Linked DNA regions of Cohnella herbarum. The protein of the gene in region 2 interacts with the protein of the main gene of each other region in a pairwise test. Links are inferred from orthologs where the notes say so. Each region holds a gene or a part of one and is shown on either strand. Other genes may lie near its edges.

Region 1 (6,815 bases), 2.1 Mb from region 2 along the record:
GGGACATCGTTGTCGGATCGATCTGTTGGCCGCCGTGTACGGCGAGTGTTTCCAATGAATAGGATGATTCTTGGCTCATTCAATAAACCTCCCGAAATAGATAATAATAGATTTCTTTATCATTTTCTCATATTTACGGCAAATGTTAAAGCATAAACGGATTTTATTTCCGGGTTGATACATCGACTAAGTCGGAAATCTTCTCGTATACCTTTGGTCCGATTCCCTTCACCTCAAGAAGTTGATCGATATTTTGAAAGCCGCCATGCTGTTCACGATAGGTTATGATCGCTTTTGCTTTAGATGGTCCGATGCCGGGCAACGTTTCCAACTGGGATTGGATTGCTTGGTTGAGATCAATAAGACCGGAAGAAGGAATCTCCGGTTGAGCGGCTACCGAGTGAGGCGGCGGAGGGCTTAAATCTGCGGACGATGCAGGCGACTCGGTGGTTATCGGGGTTACGCCGGTTTCACGGGATACATCGGCCGTACTTTCCGTGCGGCCAGACGGAAGCGGAGTATCGGACGGGGAATCGTTTGTCGACCCGGCAATAGGTTCAGTCGTGCTGGATCGGGTTGCGGTTAAGTCGTCGATTGCGTCTTCCAACGGTTCATTGACAGGTGACCAACCAGGTATGGATGCGGACGTCGATCCTTGCAAGAAAACATACCCGAGCAGAATCCCGCCCATGATGAGCAGGCTTATTGCGGTTATTTTTATCGAACCTATTTCCTTAACTTTTTTCATAATCAAACCTCCTGGTTTAGAATCGATCCGGGGAATGAAAAATCGTTCATGTCGGCCAAGCGCTGATTCATACAATATGAAATAGATAGTTCGTCGTGGGAGGGAATGGGATGAAAATCGGCTTCATCGGTGCGGGAAGCATGGGAAGCTTGCTTATTGGAGCATTCGTTCGCGCCGGTGCCATGCGGCCGGGCGACATCGTCGTCAGTTCACGAACGTATTCCAAGCTGTCAACGCTGGCAGATCAACATCCGGGATTACAACCTGTCTCTACTAATATGGAGGCGGCGAGCGGAGCCGATTATTTGTTCTTGTGCGTCAAACCGATGGATTTCCGTAAAGTCATCGATGAAATCTCGTCCGTGCTCACGAAAGATCAGATCGTCATCTCCATTACGAGCCCCGTAAAAATTTCATCGCTGGAAGAGCTGCTTCCGTGCAAAGTTGCCAAAATCATTCCAAGCGTCGTCAATGCCGTCGGCAGCGGAGCGTCTTTGTTCATGTGGGGCAATCGTTTGTCGGACGAGGATCAAACCGCATTATGGAAAATGTTCTCCTCCATCAGCCGACCCATCGTCATCATAGAAGATGAGGTCCGCGTTGCATCCGATATATCCAGTTGCGGGCCGGCGTTCCTTGCTTGCTTGTTAGAGCAATTTATCGACGCGGCGGTCATGTCTACCGGCATGGAACGGGAAACGGCTACCGAACTCGCCTGCGAAATGATGCTCGGAACCGCGCGGCTGATGCTGGAGCAGTCTTGCTCGCCGAGCGAGCTCCAAGCCAAAGTTTCCGTACCCGGGGGCATCACTGCGGCTGCATTGGAGGTGCTGCGCAAGTCTACCCGCGGCGCATTCCTGCAAGTGCTGTATACGACGCACGAGAAATTCGCCGAGGATCTGGATCGGGTCGATTCTTCTTTATTTTCCAGCGAACGTACGTGAACGGGTTTGAGCCAGGATTGAGCTTGAGTAAAATTCGCAGTTAAAAATAGGGTTTATCCATGGCGGGCGCTTAGTCCGCCTTTTTCGTGTTCGCATCCATGTTCATAAAAAAAAGCCGCCCGCTCCACCATAAAGTGGAGACAAGCGGCGTGTGCTTCACGCTGCAAAAAGTATTAGTTGGCGACGATGTTGACGAGTTTTCCTTTAACCGCGATAACCTTGCGAATCGTCTTGCCGGCGATAAGCTCCTTCACTTTCTCGGACTCAAGCGCCAGCGCCTGCATGCCCGCCTCGTCGAGATCGGCCGGAATGTTCAGGCGATCGGCGATTTTGCCGCTTACTTGCACGACGATCTCGACTTCGGCATCCACCGTGAGCGAGACATCGTATTGCGGCCACGCGACGTAGGAGACAGAGCCCGTGTATCCCAGCTTCTCCCACAGCTCTTCCGAGATATGCGGAGCGATCGGGGACAACATCTGAACGAAATGAGCCAACGCTTCCTTAGGCAACTTTTCCGTTTTGTATGCCTCGTTCACGAAGATCATCATCTGGCTAATCGCCGTGTTAAAGCGCAATGCCTCGTAATCCTCGCCGACCTTCTTCAAGCTCTTATGCCAAACTTTACGGAAACTATCGTCTCCTGCAACGTCTTGGATTTTACCGTTCAAATTGCCGTTATCGTCTACGAACAGTCTCCATACGCGAGCCAAGAAACGATAGACGCCTTCCACCCCGTTCGTGTTCCACGGCTTCGTCGCTTCGAGAGGCCCCATGAACATCTCGTACATCCGCAGCGTATCGGCTCCGAACTCTCCGACGATATCGTCCGGATTAATGACGTTGCCGCGGGATTTGGACATCTTCTCGTTGTTCATGCCGAGAATCATGCCTTGGTTGACGAGTTTATGGAACGGCTCTTTCGTCTTCACGACGCCGATGTCGTACAGTACCTTGTGCCAGAAGCGCGCGTACAGCAAGTGCAGAACCGCATGCTCCGCGCCGCCGATGTACAGATCTACCGGCAGCCACTCGGCTTGTTTTTCCGTCGAACAAATTTCTTTCTCGTTCTTCGGATCGATGAAGCGCAAGTAATACCAGCAGCTGCCCGCCCATTGCGGCATCGTGTTCGTCTCGCGGCGCGCCTTGCGTCCGTTGCGCGGATCGATAACGTTCACCCATTCCGTAACGTTGGCTAGCGGTGATTCGCCCGTGCCCGATGGCTGAATCGCTTCTACGTCGGGCAATAGCAACGGAAGATCTTCTTCCGGAATCGTATCCATCGTTCCGTCTTCGTAATGCAAGACGGGAATCGGCTCGCCCCAGTAGCGTTGGCGGCTGAACAGCCAATCGCGCAAACGGTACGTTACTTTGCCCTTACCATTGCCGTCCTTCTCCAGACGAGCAATCATCGCGGCGATCGCTTCCGCCGTGGACAACCCGTTCAAGAAATCGGAATTGACCAGTTTGCCGTCTCCCGTATAAGCCGCTTCGGCTACGTTTCCGCCCGCAACGACCTCAACGATCGGCAACCCGAATTTCTTCGCGAATTCCCAGTCGCGCTCGTCGTGTCCCGGAACGGCCATGATCGCTCCCGTACCGTATCCGCCAAGCACGTAATCCGCGATCCAGATCGGCACTTTGCCGCCGTTGACCGGATTAATCGCATAAGCACCCGTGAACACTCCGCTCTTATCCTTAGCCAAGTCCGTACGTTCTAGATCGCTTTTCCGCGCAGCCTGTTCAACGTAAGCTTCGACCGCAGCTTTCTGCTCGGAAGACGCGATCGCGCCTACCAGCTCGTGCTCGGGAGCGAGTACGCAATAGGTCGCTCCGAACAACGTATCCGGTCGAGTCGTAAACACCGTCAACGCGGAGTCGTGTCCATCGATGGCGAACGTCACTTCGGCGCCAGTCGATTTGCCGATCCAATTGCGTTGCATGTCCTTGATGCTTTCCGACCAGTCCAATTCTTCCAGGTCTTCGAGCAATCTCTCCGCGTACTCGGTAATTTTCAACATCCATTGGCGCATCGGCTTGCGAACGACCGGATGTCCTCCGCGCTCGCTTAGTCCGTCGATGACTTCCTCGTTCGCCAGCACAGTGCCGAGAGCCGGACACCAGTTCACCGGAACTTCCGCGACGTATGCTAATCCTTTTTTATATAGTTGAATGAAGATCCATTGCGTCCACTTGTAATAATCCGGATCCGTCGTGCTGAATTCGCGATCCCAATCATAGGAAAACCCTAGCGACTTAATCTGACGGCGGAAATTATCGATGTTTTCCACCGTGATCTCGCGCGGATGGCGACCCGTCTGCAGCGCATACTGCTCCGCCGGCAAGCCGAAGGCATCCCATCCCATCGGATGAAGCACGTTAAAGCCTTTCATCCGTTTGAAGCGACTGACGATATCGGTTGCCGTATAACCTTCCGGATGACCGACGTGAAGTCCGGCCCCGGATGGATACGGGAACATATCCAATGCGTAAAACTTAGGTTTTCCCGCTTCTTCCGTTGTGCGGAACGTTTTGTTCTTATCCCAATAGCTCTGCCATTTCGGCTCGATCTTCAGCGGTTGATAGCCTTGCCCGTTCTCATGCGACATGTGTGTTAACTCCCTTGTTATCATCTCTCTTGTTCTTGAAGCGCAAGCATAAACAGCCTACGCCGTCCTTTGGGATGGCGGGGGAGCGTTTATGTCGGAGACGTTTCAGTAAAGTAGAGCGAATTTATACTTTCTGAAAGGTCAACAAAAAACTCCCGCCTCTAGCGTTATCGCTAGGGACGAGAGTATAAATTCCCGTGGTACCACCCTAGTTGACGGACATCCTGCTTGGATTGCCGCCCACTCGTGCCTCGTAACGAGAGGAAACGCCCAACTTGTCGAACATCCGCATTCCAACGGCTTATTCGTTCGGTTCGGAGGCTCCAAGGCGAGTTCGTCGTTCGCGTTAACCGGCTTGCACCAACCGCCGGCTCTCTGGGTAACGTCTAACGAGTACTGCTCCTTATCACAGCCAAAGTATGCCATGATTATAGCCAATTTGCTCGATTCATGTCAAGCGAACAGCGCCGATTGCCCCGATCATCGGTTCGAAATTCCGTTCCAGAACACCCCGACGATCGCCGACGACAACTCTTGCGGGGAATATTCAGCATCGCCGACAATCTCCCGGTTCCCGATCATCAACAACGCGGCGAAAGCATGGGCAAGCAGCATCGGATTGCCCTCCGCGATATCCCCTGCCTCCATCGCTTGGCGGAAAGTAGCCGCCATAACCTCATGGATCTTATGCTCCGCCAAGCGGATATCGTCCCGCTGCTCCACGGTCAAGAAAGGAATGGCTTCCCTCATCAGACTCTCGAATTCCACATGCGATTTGGACATTTTCGTAAACGCGATCTGTTCGAGTCTCGTCCTTATATCCGGGTGAGCATCGATGATCCGTTGCGTAAAGAAGCAAATCCTCGCCATCATTTCCGTAACGGAAGTCGTGAAGAGCACCGCTTTATTCGTAAAATAGTAATAGACCGACGCCTTGGTCACTCCGGCTCGTTCCGCGATCATATTGATCGATACCGGCTCATAGCCTAATTCCATGAAAAGAACGGATGCCGTGTTCAATACTTTATCGCGCATCGAGGGTTGGTCGACGTTTCCTTTCGGCCTGCCGGGAGAACGCTTGGATCGGGGGGTCGTCATCGCGGTCCCCTCCTTTGTTCGGAAATTCGCCATTGCATAATTAACCTTCCGGTATATATAATTAATTTGCAACTCATCTTACGATTATATCCCAAATTCCAAATGCTTTCATCGTCGATTTTGTTAAGGAGGAACGAGATAACATGCACGAAAACCGAGGACTAGGAAAATGGGTAGCCGGGAAAAGAAGCAAGTGGATCACTCTGCTGGTTTGGATCGTCGCCGCCGGGCTTCTGAGCGCGCTGCTGCCGTCGGTCAATAATGAGGAAATCAATAACGCTCCTAACTTAAGCGACTCCAAGCCGTCGGTAAGAGCCGACGCCGTCGCGGAACGCGAATTCCCCAGCGGATCCGATATTCCGGCGCTTCTCGTCTGGCATAAACAAAGCGGGTTAACGGAATCCGACTTGCAGAACGTTCAGAAGCTGTACGGTCAACTCGCGGGCGAACCGGTTCCGCATCAGACTTCCGTCCCCCCTCTTCATCAGTTGCCGCTTCCTGCGTTGAAGGGACAATTATCGAAGGACGGCAGCACTTTCGTGTCTCCCGTGTTCTTCGGCAAACAAGCGGATGTCGACCAGTTGAAAGAAGGCATCGAGCAACTGAAAGAACAAACGAAAACGATATTCGGAACGGATCCATTCGCGACGGACAATCGTTCCGAAGAAGGATTAAGCGCCCGGGTAACCGGTCCGGTAGGCATTCAGATCGATGCGACCGGATTGTTCAAGAACGCCGACGTCAGCTTGATGATCGGTACCGTGTTGCTCGTGCTCGTCCTTTTGTTGTTGATCTACCGTTCTCCAATCTTGGCGCTAATGCCTCTGGTAGCGGTAGGATTCGCTTATGGGGTCATCAGTCCGATTCTCGGCTGGATGGCGCATGAAGGCTGGATCGTCGTCGACGGTCAAGCCATCTCCATCATGACCGTGCTGTTGTTCGGAGCCGGAACGGATTATTGTTTGTTCCTGATCTCCCGCTTCCGCCAACTGCTGAAAGTAGAGAGGGACAAAGGCAAGGCGCTGCTAGGCGCGATTACCGGATCATCGGGAGCGATCGCCATGAGCGGCTTGACCGTCGTACTATCCTTGCTTGCGCTGCTAGTCGCGGAATACGGTGCCTATCACCGATTCGCCGCTCCGTTCAGCATCGCGATATTGATAATGGGAATCGCTAGCTTAACGCTCGTACCTGCCATGCTGGCGATTATCGGGCGGAACTCGTTCTACCCTTTCGTGCCTAGGACGCCGGAAATGCTCCAAGAACGCGCTGCGCGAAAAGGAAAATCAGTACCGCCAGCCTCTCTTAAGAAACCTAGCAATTGGATCGGCAGAACCGTCGTAAGCAAACCATGGTGGATCCTCGGGATTTGCATCGTTCTCCTTGGCGGTTTAGCGACCTTTACGACGCAAATCA
Region 2 (6,732 bases):
ATGACCACCCGCGGCTTATAACGGTGCAGCGCTTGCCAGACCCAATAATCGTTGCCGTCTATATCTATGGATAGCAAATCGAACTCCGTCGGTACATACATGCTACCGAAAATCTCCGAAATATTCTCTTTCGTAATAAAGCGGTTAATGACCTTTACTTGCGGACTGTGGGCGTACAAGACAGAAATTTGTCGGTGCAACGTTTCGCTTCCTTCAATAAGAAGTCCGCTCCAACGATGGTTAAGAATCAGATTAGCCGTATTGTTTTCCAGTCCGCCTCCGGTTCCGAACTCTACGAAATAATGATTTTTATTCCCGATAACCGAAAAGATATGTTCGATTAAGCCATCCTCGCCATTCTGGGAATGAACGGATTTCTCGAATGAGTTGAATGGGTTGCTATGCCTCAGAACGAGATCATGGAACCCTTCAATATTATCGTAGTCATCTAACAAATCTTGCAATTGAATCTCATGCGCCAGAGCCGGAGGCTGATGATGGATTTTCTCGATACGTGAAAAACGGCCGATAACCCGCTTCACATCCTCCTTGAGAGTTCCGTTGCTGCGCAGATGAGGAGGGGAAAATTCCGCGACGATGACGGAATCTTTCCTAAGCAGGGGTTGGCAGGCTTCGATAATATCGAGATCCGCTCCCTGGGTGTCCACCTTAAGGAGATCGAAATACAACGGAGCTTGATCGCCTTGGCATTGACTCAGAAAATCTACGGGATTCACGATCGGCACTTTGTTGGAATGCGTTGAAAAATAGGCGGCTTCCTCATGGGCGAACGGTCTAGAGCTTCGATGGTCGCCATGATTGATGTTATTTCTATAGAAGCTGATGTATTGCTGCGACTTGCCTAAAGCGCAATTAAAGACCAAGACGTTACTAACCTCGTTCAAAGCGATGTTCATATTAAGAAGAGAGAAATTCAGAGGATCCGGCTCGAAAGCATAGATCGTAGCCGTCGGTTGACATTTAGCCATAAAAACAGCCGTCATGCCGATATTAGCGCCAGCATCCAACACGCGTGCGTGCGGCTTCAAATGACTTTGCAGAACTTCAAGATTGATATCCCAAGAAATGCCCATTCTTATATATTTACCGACTGCCAAGTCATCGCGATGAGTCAAGAAACTTAACGGAATTCCGTTGACCACGAGATCGGTCTTAATAAATGGCAACACGCGGCGGTTCCTCCTTCCTAGCTAACGCGGGGATTTATCTCCCCTCGCCGTAAAATTGAAAACACAATGTCCCGCCGTCGATTAAACAAATATGATCGCCTTCGGCGTTGTTCATGCTGTTGATTGCCGCCGATACGCTAGGAACTAACGGATTTCCGAAGTCGTGCCAACAAATGATCCCTCCTTTTTTTACCGTTTGCCGAGCCAGAATCGTATCCAATATCACTCCGTTAAACGAATGGTCGCCATCGATAAAGATCAAATCCGCTTTCGGAAGATCTAGCGCCGTTAAGTCTCTTGAACCGTTCGGCGTTACGATGAGACTAACCCGAGGATCATGATGGACCAACTCGCCTGCGACGATGGGGATTTCGCCTTGTTGGATCGGTAAATTCGTTAATGCGGTCGGAGCGATGTCGATTCCGATATAATTTCTAATCGAAGGACTGTTGCCCAGAATGCATCTCGCGGTTTCGCCGCGCTGAATGCCGATTTCAATAAACGTCTCTATATGAAAAGTTCGCGAAAAAGCGATCAAAGCTTCAACATCATGACCGACGAATATAGGAGCATCCCCTTGGAAATGACCATCCCCGAATATTTTAAAAAAAGTATCTCTTAATATCACGCTCATCCGAAGCCCTCCAAATCACAATTTAGCGCCCTCATCCCATTTCCAAAAAATTTTTCCACTTCGACTTAACGGTTTCCTTCCCGAATAGCTGAACCGCCTTGCGTCTCGCGTTCGAGCTAACGTATTTCGCATACTCATAATTGGATAGCAATGTGAGTATGTACGCTCTTATCGCGGCGATATCATCGGAAACGAACCCGTCTACCCCATGTTCGATCAAATCGGGAATTTCAAAGGTTTTTTGTTGAAGCGTAGGGTTATTGCCTGCTACTTCTCCCACCGAAACGATCGGAATGCCAGTCATGAAGGCTTCGATAAAACCGAGAGTATAGCTGGCTATTCTAGTTCCGGTATATAAAAACACTCGATTTTCCCTTAACTCCCGCTTCATGAGATCATAGCTTAAGAAACCGGCGTTTTCGGGCACGTTATCGTTAAGCGGGCCGAACAGCTTAACGGGCAGACCGTCGCAGGCTTGATGGAAAAATTCATAATTCAGCGCTAATCCTCTATATTTCATTGCCTGATTCATAGCCATCACGGTACCGCTAGTGCCCGTCCATCCGCAATATTCGTTAGGGTCCTTGTAGAACCTAATGACTGCGTCTTCGCCGATATAATTCGGGATTTGTCTTTCTCTGGGCGAATATCGGACAATCTGCAAACCTTGCTGCCGATAGGGGGAAAGCATGCTCTCTTGCAAAGGCTCGGATTGGCCGATCGATCTCCATATGACTCTTTTGTGTTTAATTTTATCCCAATTGTTCGTAATAAAATGAACCATATGCATAACGATAATGACGTCTTTATCTTCGATCATATCGGGATGTAAATGACTTGCGGGATGCCGATTGGCTAATTCGGCGAATGCGGGGTCATATTTCATCTCTGGAATGGCGGGACGATATGCATTGTCGACGTGCGGATTGATGTAACTTCCGTGGGAGTAGCATTCATGGCCTAACTCGGTAAATAACTTCAATTCATCGTACTCAAGCACGCCATGAACGGATAAATACAAAATTTTCAAGCATATCCCCCCTTCCTATCCAAACCATCATATGAAGCGCTGCATTGAAACGCTTATTTCTTAGCCCTGTTTTCAAATCGTATTTTAAGTATTGTTATATAATTATATAATGAACCGATAATGTGTCTCTAAAAAAAAGCTGCCCCTAGAGTATTAACCTAGAGACAGCCTTTGAAATTGAGTTAATAAATCGGGTTCTACGTTGACACTCGCAGTCTAAATAGTTCCGCCTAACAAACGTACCAATTCCGCCTCGTCCTCGAGTACCGGAACGCCGAGATCGCGAGCTTTGGTCAGCTTGCTTCCCGCGCTTTCGCCGGCAATGACCAGATCCGTTTTCTTGGAGACGCTGCCGGATACCTTCGCTCCCAACGCTTCCAGCTTCTGCGCGGCCTCGTCTCGCGTCATGACGGATAACGTGCCGGTCAACACGACGGTTTTGCCGAATAACGGATGACTTGCATCCGCGGCTACCGCTGCCGGCATAGACGCTTCCGCCTTCACTCCGAATTCGCGCATGCGCGCGATGCTCTCTTGAACGAGAGGATCGCGGAAGAAGGAGTGGATACTCTCGGCTACGATCCCGCCGACATCCGGCAATCCGACTAACTCTTCCGCCTCGGCAGCCATTAACCGATCCAAATCCCCGAAGTGATCCGCCAGCATTTTCGTCGTTGCTTTGCCCGTATTCGGAATGCCAAGCGCATTGAGGAAGGAAGCAAGGCCGCGCGACTTGGATTTCTCAAGCGCAGCAAGCAAGTTCGTGGCCTTCTTCTCGCCGAATCGCTGAAGCTTAACCAGATCGTCAAATCCAAGACCGTATAAATCAGCAGGCTCGCGTACGTTCAACTCGTCATAGAGCTGCTCCGCGGTTTTGCCGCTGAACGTCTCGATATCCATGCAATCGCGAGATGCAAAATGGGTGATCCGCCCGATGATCTGCGGCTTGCAGCCCAGCCGATTATTGCAGAACAAGTGCGCTCCGCGCATCTCCAGAGGCGAACCGCATCCCGGACAGACGACGGGAACCTCGATCGTTCCGCCTTCTTCATCGTCCGCTTTGCCAAGAATCTCGGGAATGACGTCGTTCGAGCGACGAATGAACACGCGAGTCCCGAGCGCATGGGACAAATTTTTGCGCTCGATGTCTCCGATGTTGTTCAACGTACAATTCTGTACCGTCACTCCGGCAAGCTCGACCGCTTCGACGCGAGCGAGCGGGGTCACTTTCCCCGTCCTGCCCAACTCCCAAGATACCGATTCCAATACGGTCGTCGTTTCCTCGGCCTCGAATTTGAACGCTACGGCCCAACGCGGGAATTTATCCGTATACCCAAGAGCTTCGCGCGTCCTCATGTCGGTCAGCTTGATTACCGCACCGTCGATAAGATAGTCTAGCTGGTTTCGCCTCTCCACGATCGCGCTTAGCTCTGCGATCAGATCTTCGATCGTAGAGAAATAAGCGATATAAGGATTAACCGGGAACTTGTTATCGCGCAGGAACGCCATCATCTCGCGATGGTTGCCGAAAGAAACTCCCTCCGAATATCCGATGTTGTAGAAGAAGGCGTCCAGTCTCCGTGCGGCCGTGATCTTAGGGTCCTGATTACGCAGCGCTCCGGCGGCTCCGTTGCGGGCGTTCTTGAGCGGTTCGGCTGCCGTCTTGTTGTATTCTTCAAGCACGGACAAGCGCATGAAGCCTTCGCCCTGCACTTCGATCGTTCCGCCTTCGAATCCGATCGTCAGCGGGATCGTACGAATCGTGCGAGCCTGGGCGAGGATTCCTTCCCCGACTTCTCCGTTCCCCCTCGTTGCCGATTGCGATAGCTCGCCTCCGCTGTAGGTCAAATTCAACGACAAGCCGTCGAATTTCAGCTCCAAGACGTACTCGGCGGGCGGGAGGGGCTCATTCGGATTTTTGGCATTGTAATCGGCGATCAGACGATTAGCCCGGGCCGCCCATGCATTCAAATCCTCGATATTCTGCGCTTTATCCAAGCTCCACAACCGGGATAGATGACGGTGAGGCTCGAATGCTTTCAGAATATCGTCGCCGACCCTCCGCGTAGGAGAATCCGGCAATACGGTTCCGCTCTCCGATTCCAAGCGGGTTAATTCATCGTAAAGAACGTCATACTCTTTATCGCTGATCGTTGGATTGTCTTCCGTATAGTATCGGTGGCTATGCGCGTTGAGCTCAGCGACGAGCTCCCGCATCCGCTCCAGGGATTCCTTGTGCGCCATTCCTTTTTTACCTCGCTTTAATATGAAGATAGTAGGCTTCCCCACTAGTCTATTTCAGCGCCAGAACAGTGTCAAATCGCATGCGCAAAAGAGTTCATGGCCTGCCTCTTGTTTCAGCCCGACTCTCGGCGTTTAATGAAGGGTACCACATCACAGAGGAGGTGAGGAAGATGGATAAAGAGCGTTATTACGTCTCCGTCTCCACCTATATGGTAGGCAAAGAACCGTCGTTGACGGATCAGTTCATCGTACTGGCTACCGAAGACGAACGCAACCACTTGCTCGCGCTGCTGAGCCGGGAACAGCAAGCGATGGAGCAAATGTATATCCGGGAACAACTTCCGTACAAATCGGCGGATTACGATAAAATGGCAACCGGATATAACGGTAATAGAACCGAAATCTATCGCTACATCTATAAGATCGGCACGATCGAGACGAAACGGCATATCGAATACATGGATGTTCTGCCGCAAACGCGAACGCGGGATAACCCGCGCGAACGCAACGGCACACAAGAGAACGGAAAATCGAAATAAAAGCGGGCTCTCGGGAGCCCGCTTTTCGAATCGCCTCATTACGGCGATTTTTATTATATTTTCGTCACCGGGGCAAATGCGGCCAACAACCGCTTAACGCCGGTAGGCGCAGGAAACGCAATTTGCAGCTCGGCATCGTTGCCCGTCCCCTTCACGGCAACGACCGTGCCGACGCCCCACTTCGCATGCTGAACCTTATCTCCGGCCACGATGGCCATTCCGTCCCCTACGGGCTTGGAAGCGGAAGGCGTCTGCGGTCGAACGACCGAAGCGCCGCTACCTCCGTTCGTCGGAGCAATGGTCGGCCTAGCGCCGAACCCTGAAGGCGGATACCCCCCTCCGGCGGAACTCGGCGAGGCAGAACGCGCACCATATCCGCCTCCGCCGCCGTTACCTCCGCCTAAGCGGGAGCTGTAACCCCCGTAGGATCCCGAGCGTCCTCCTCCGGCAGGCTCGACCGCTTCCTTCAGTTCGCTCGGAATTTCTTCCAGAAAACGCGAAGGCGCATTCGTGCTCGTCCGACCGTACAGAAGTCTCATTCGGGCGCAAGTTAAGTAAAGCTTCTTCTCCGCTCGCGTAATCCCCACGTAAGCTAGCCTGCGCTCTTCTTCCATCTCCTCATTGTCCATGAACGAACGGCTGCTCGGGAATAACCCCTCTTCCATTCCAACGATGAACACGATGGGAAACTCCAAGCCTTTGGCGCTATGCATCGTCATGAGAGTGACCGCGTCTCCGCTGTCTTCATCGTCGTCGTCCATCGAGTCGATGTCCGCAACCAAAGCCAATTCCGTCAAGAAAGAAACAAGCGACTTGTCTTCGTTGCGTTTCTCGAACTCTTGCGTTACCGATAGGAACTCTTCGATATTTTCCAGCCTCGACTTCGATTCCAACGTGTTCTCGCGCTGCAGCTCTAACCGGTATTCGGTGAGCTCGAGCAACTTCTCCGTCAGTTCCGTCACGGATAAATATTCGACCATTGCGCTTAGGTTACGAATGAGATCGCGGAATTCCGATAATGCGGCCTTAGCGCGGGTCTGAATGTCCAAATGATACAGCCCGTCGCCAAGCAAGCCGTCTCCTTCGTTCAGCACC

What was found.
Region 1: the proteins of ligA (region 2) and leuS interact in binary tests that used the Escherichia coli proteins (3 or more experiments, as listed by UniProt). The link is inferred for Cohnella herbarum from one-to-one orthologs.

What each region holds. Positions count from the first base shown.
Region 1 is NZ_CP051680.1:2,473,238-2,480,052, forward strand. The notes cover bases 1,584-4,651. They hold leuS (leucine--tRNA ligase), read right to left. Parts: upstream 4,302-4,651; coding sequence 1,866-4,301; downstream 1,584-1,865. Other genes in these bases: comER (late competence protein ComER), read left to right, coding at 1,584-1,692. Also shown: HH215_RS11185 (homocysteine synthase), read right to left, coding at 1-79; HH215_RS11190 (ComEA family DNA-binding protein), read right to left, coding at 164-748; more of comER, read left to right, coding at 859-1,583; HH215_RS11205 (TetR/AcrR family transcriptional regulator), read right to left, coding at 4,782-5,399; HH215_RS11210 (MMPL family transporter), read left to right, coding at 5,543-6,815.
Region 2 is NZ_CP051680.1:4,557,808-4,564,539, forward strand. The notes cover bases 2,585-5,569. They hold ligA (NAD-dependent DNA ligase LigA), read right to left. Parts: upstream 5,099-5,569; coding sequence 3,071-5,098; downstream 2,585-3,070. Other genes in these bases: HH215_RS19475 (glycosyltransferase), read right to left, coding at 2,585-2,854; HH215_RS19485 (hypothetical protein), read left to right, coding at 5,269-5,569. In the rest of the region: HH215_RS19470 (class I SAM-dependent methyltransferase), read right to left, coding at 1,225-1,824; more of HH215_RS19475, read right to left, coding at 1,856-2,584; more of HH215_RS19485, read left to right, coding at 5,570-5,637; DNA helicase PcrA, read right to left, coding at 5,691-6,732. UniProt on the Escherichia coli protein: DNA ligase that catalyzes the formation of phosphodiester linkages between 5'-phosphoryl and 3'-hydroxyl groups in double-stranded DNA using NAD as a coenzyme and as the energy source for the reaction.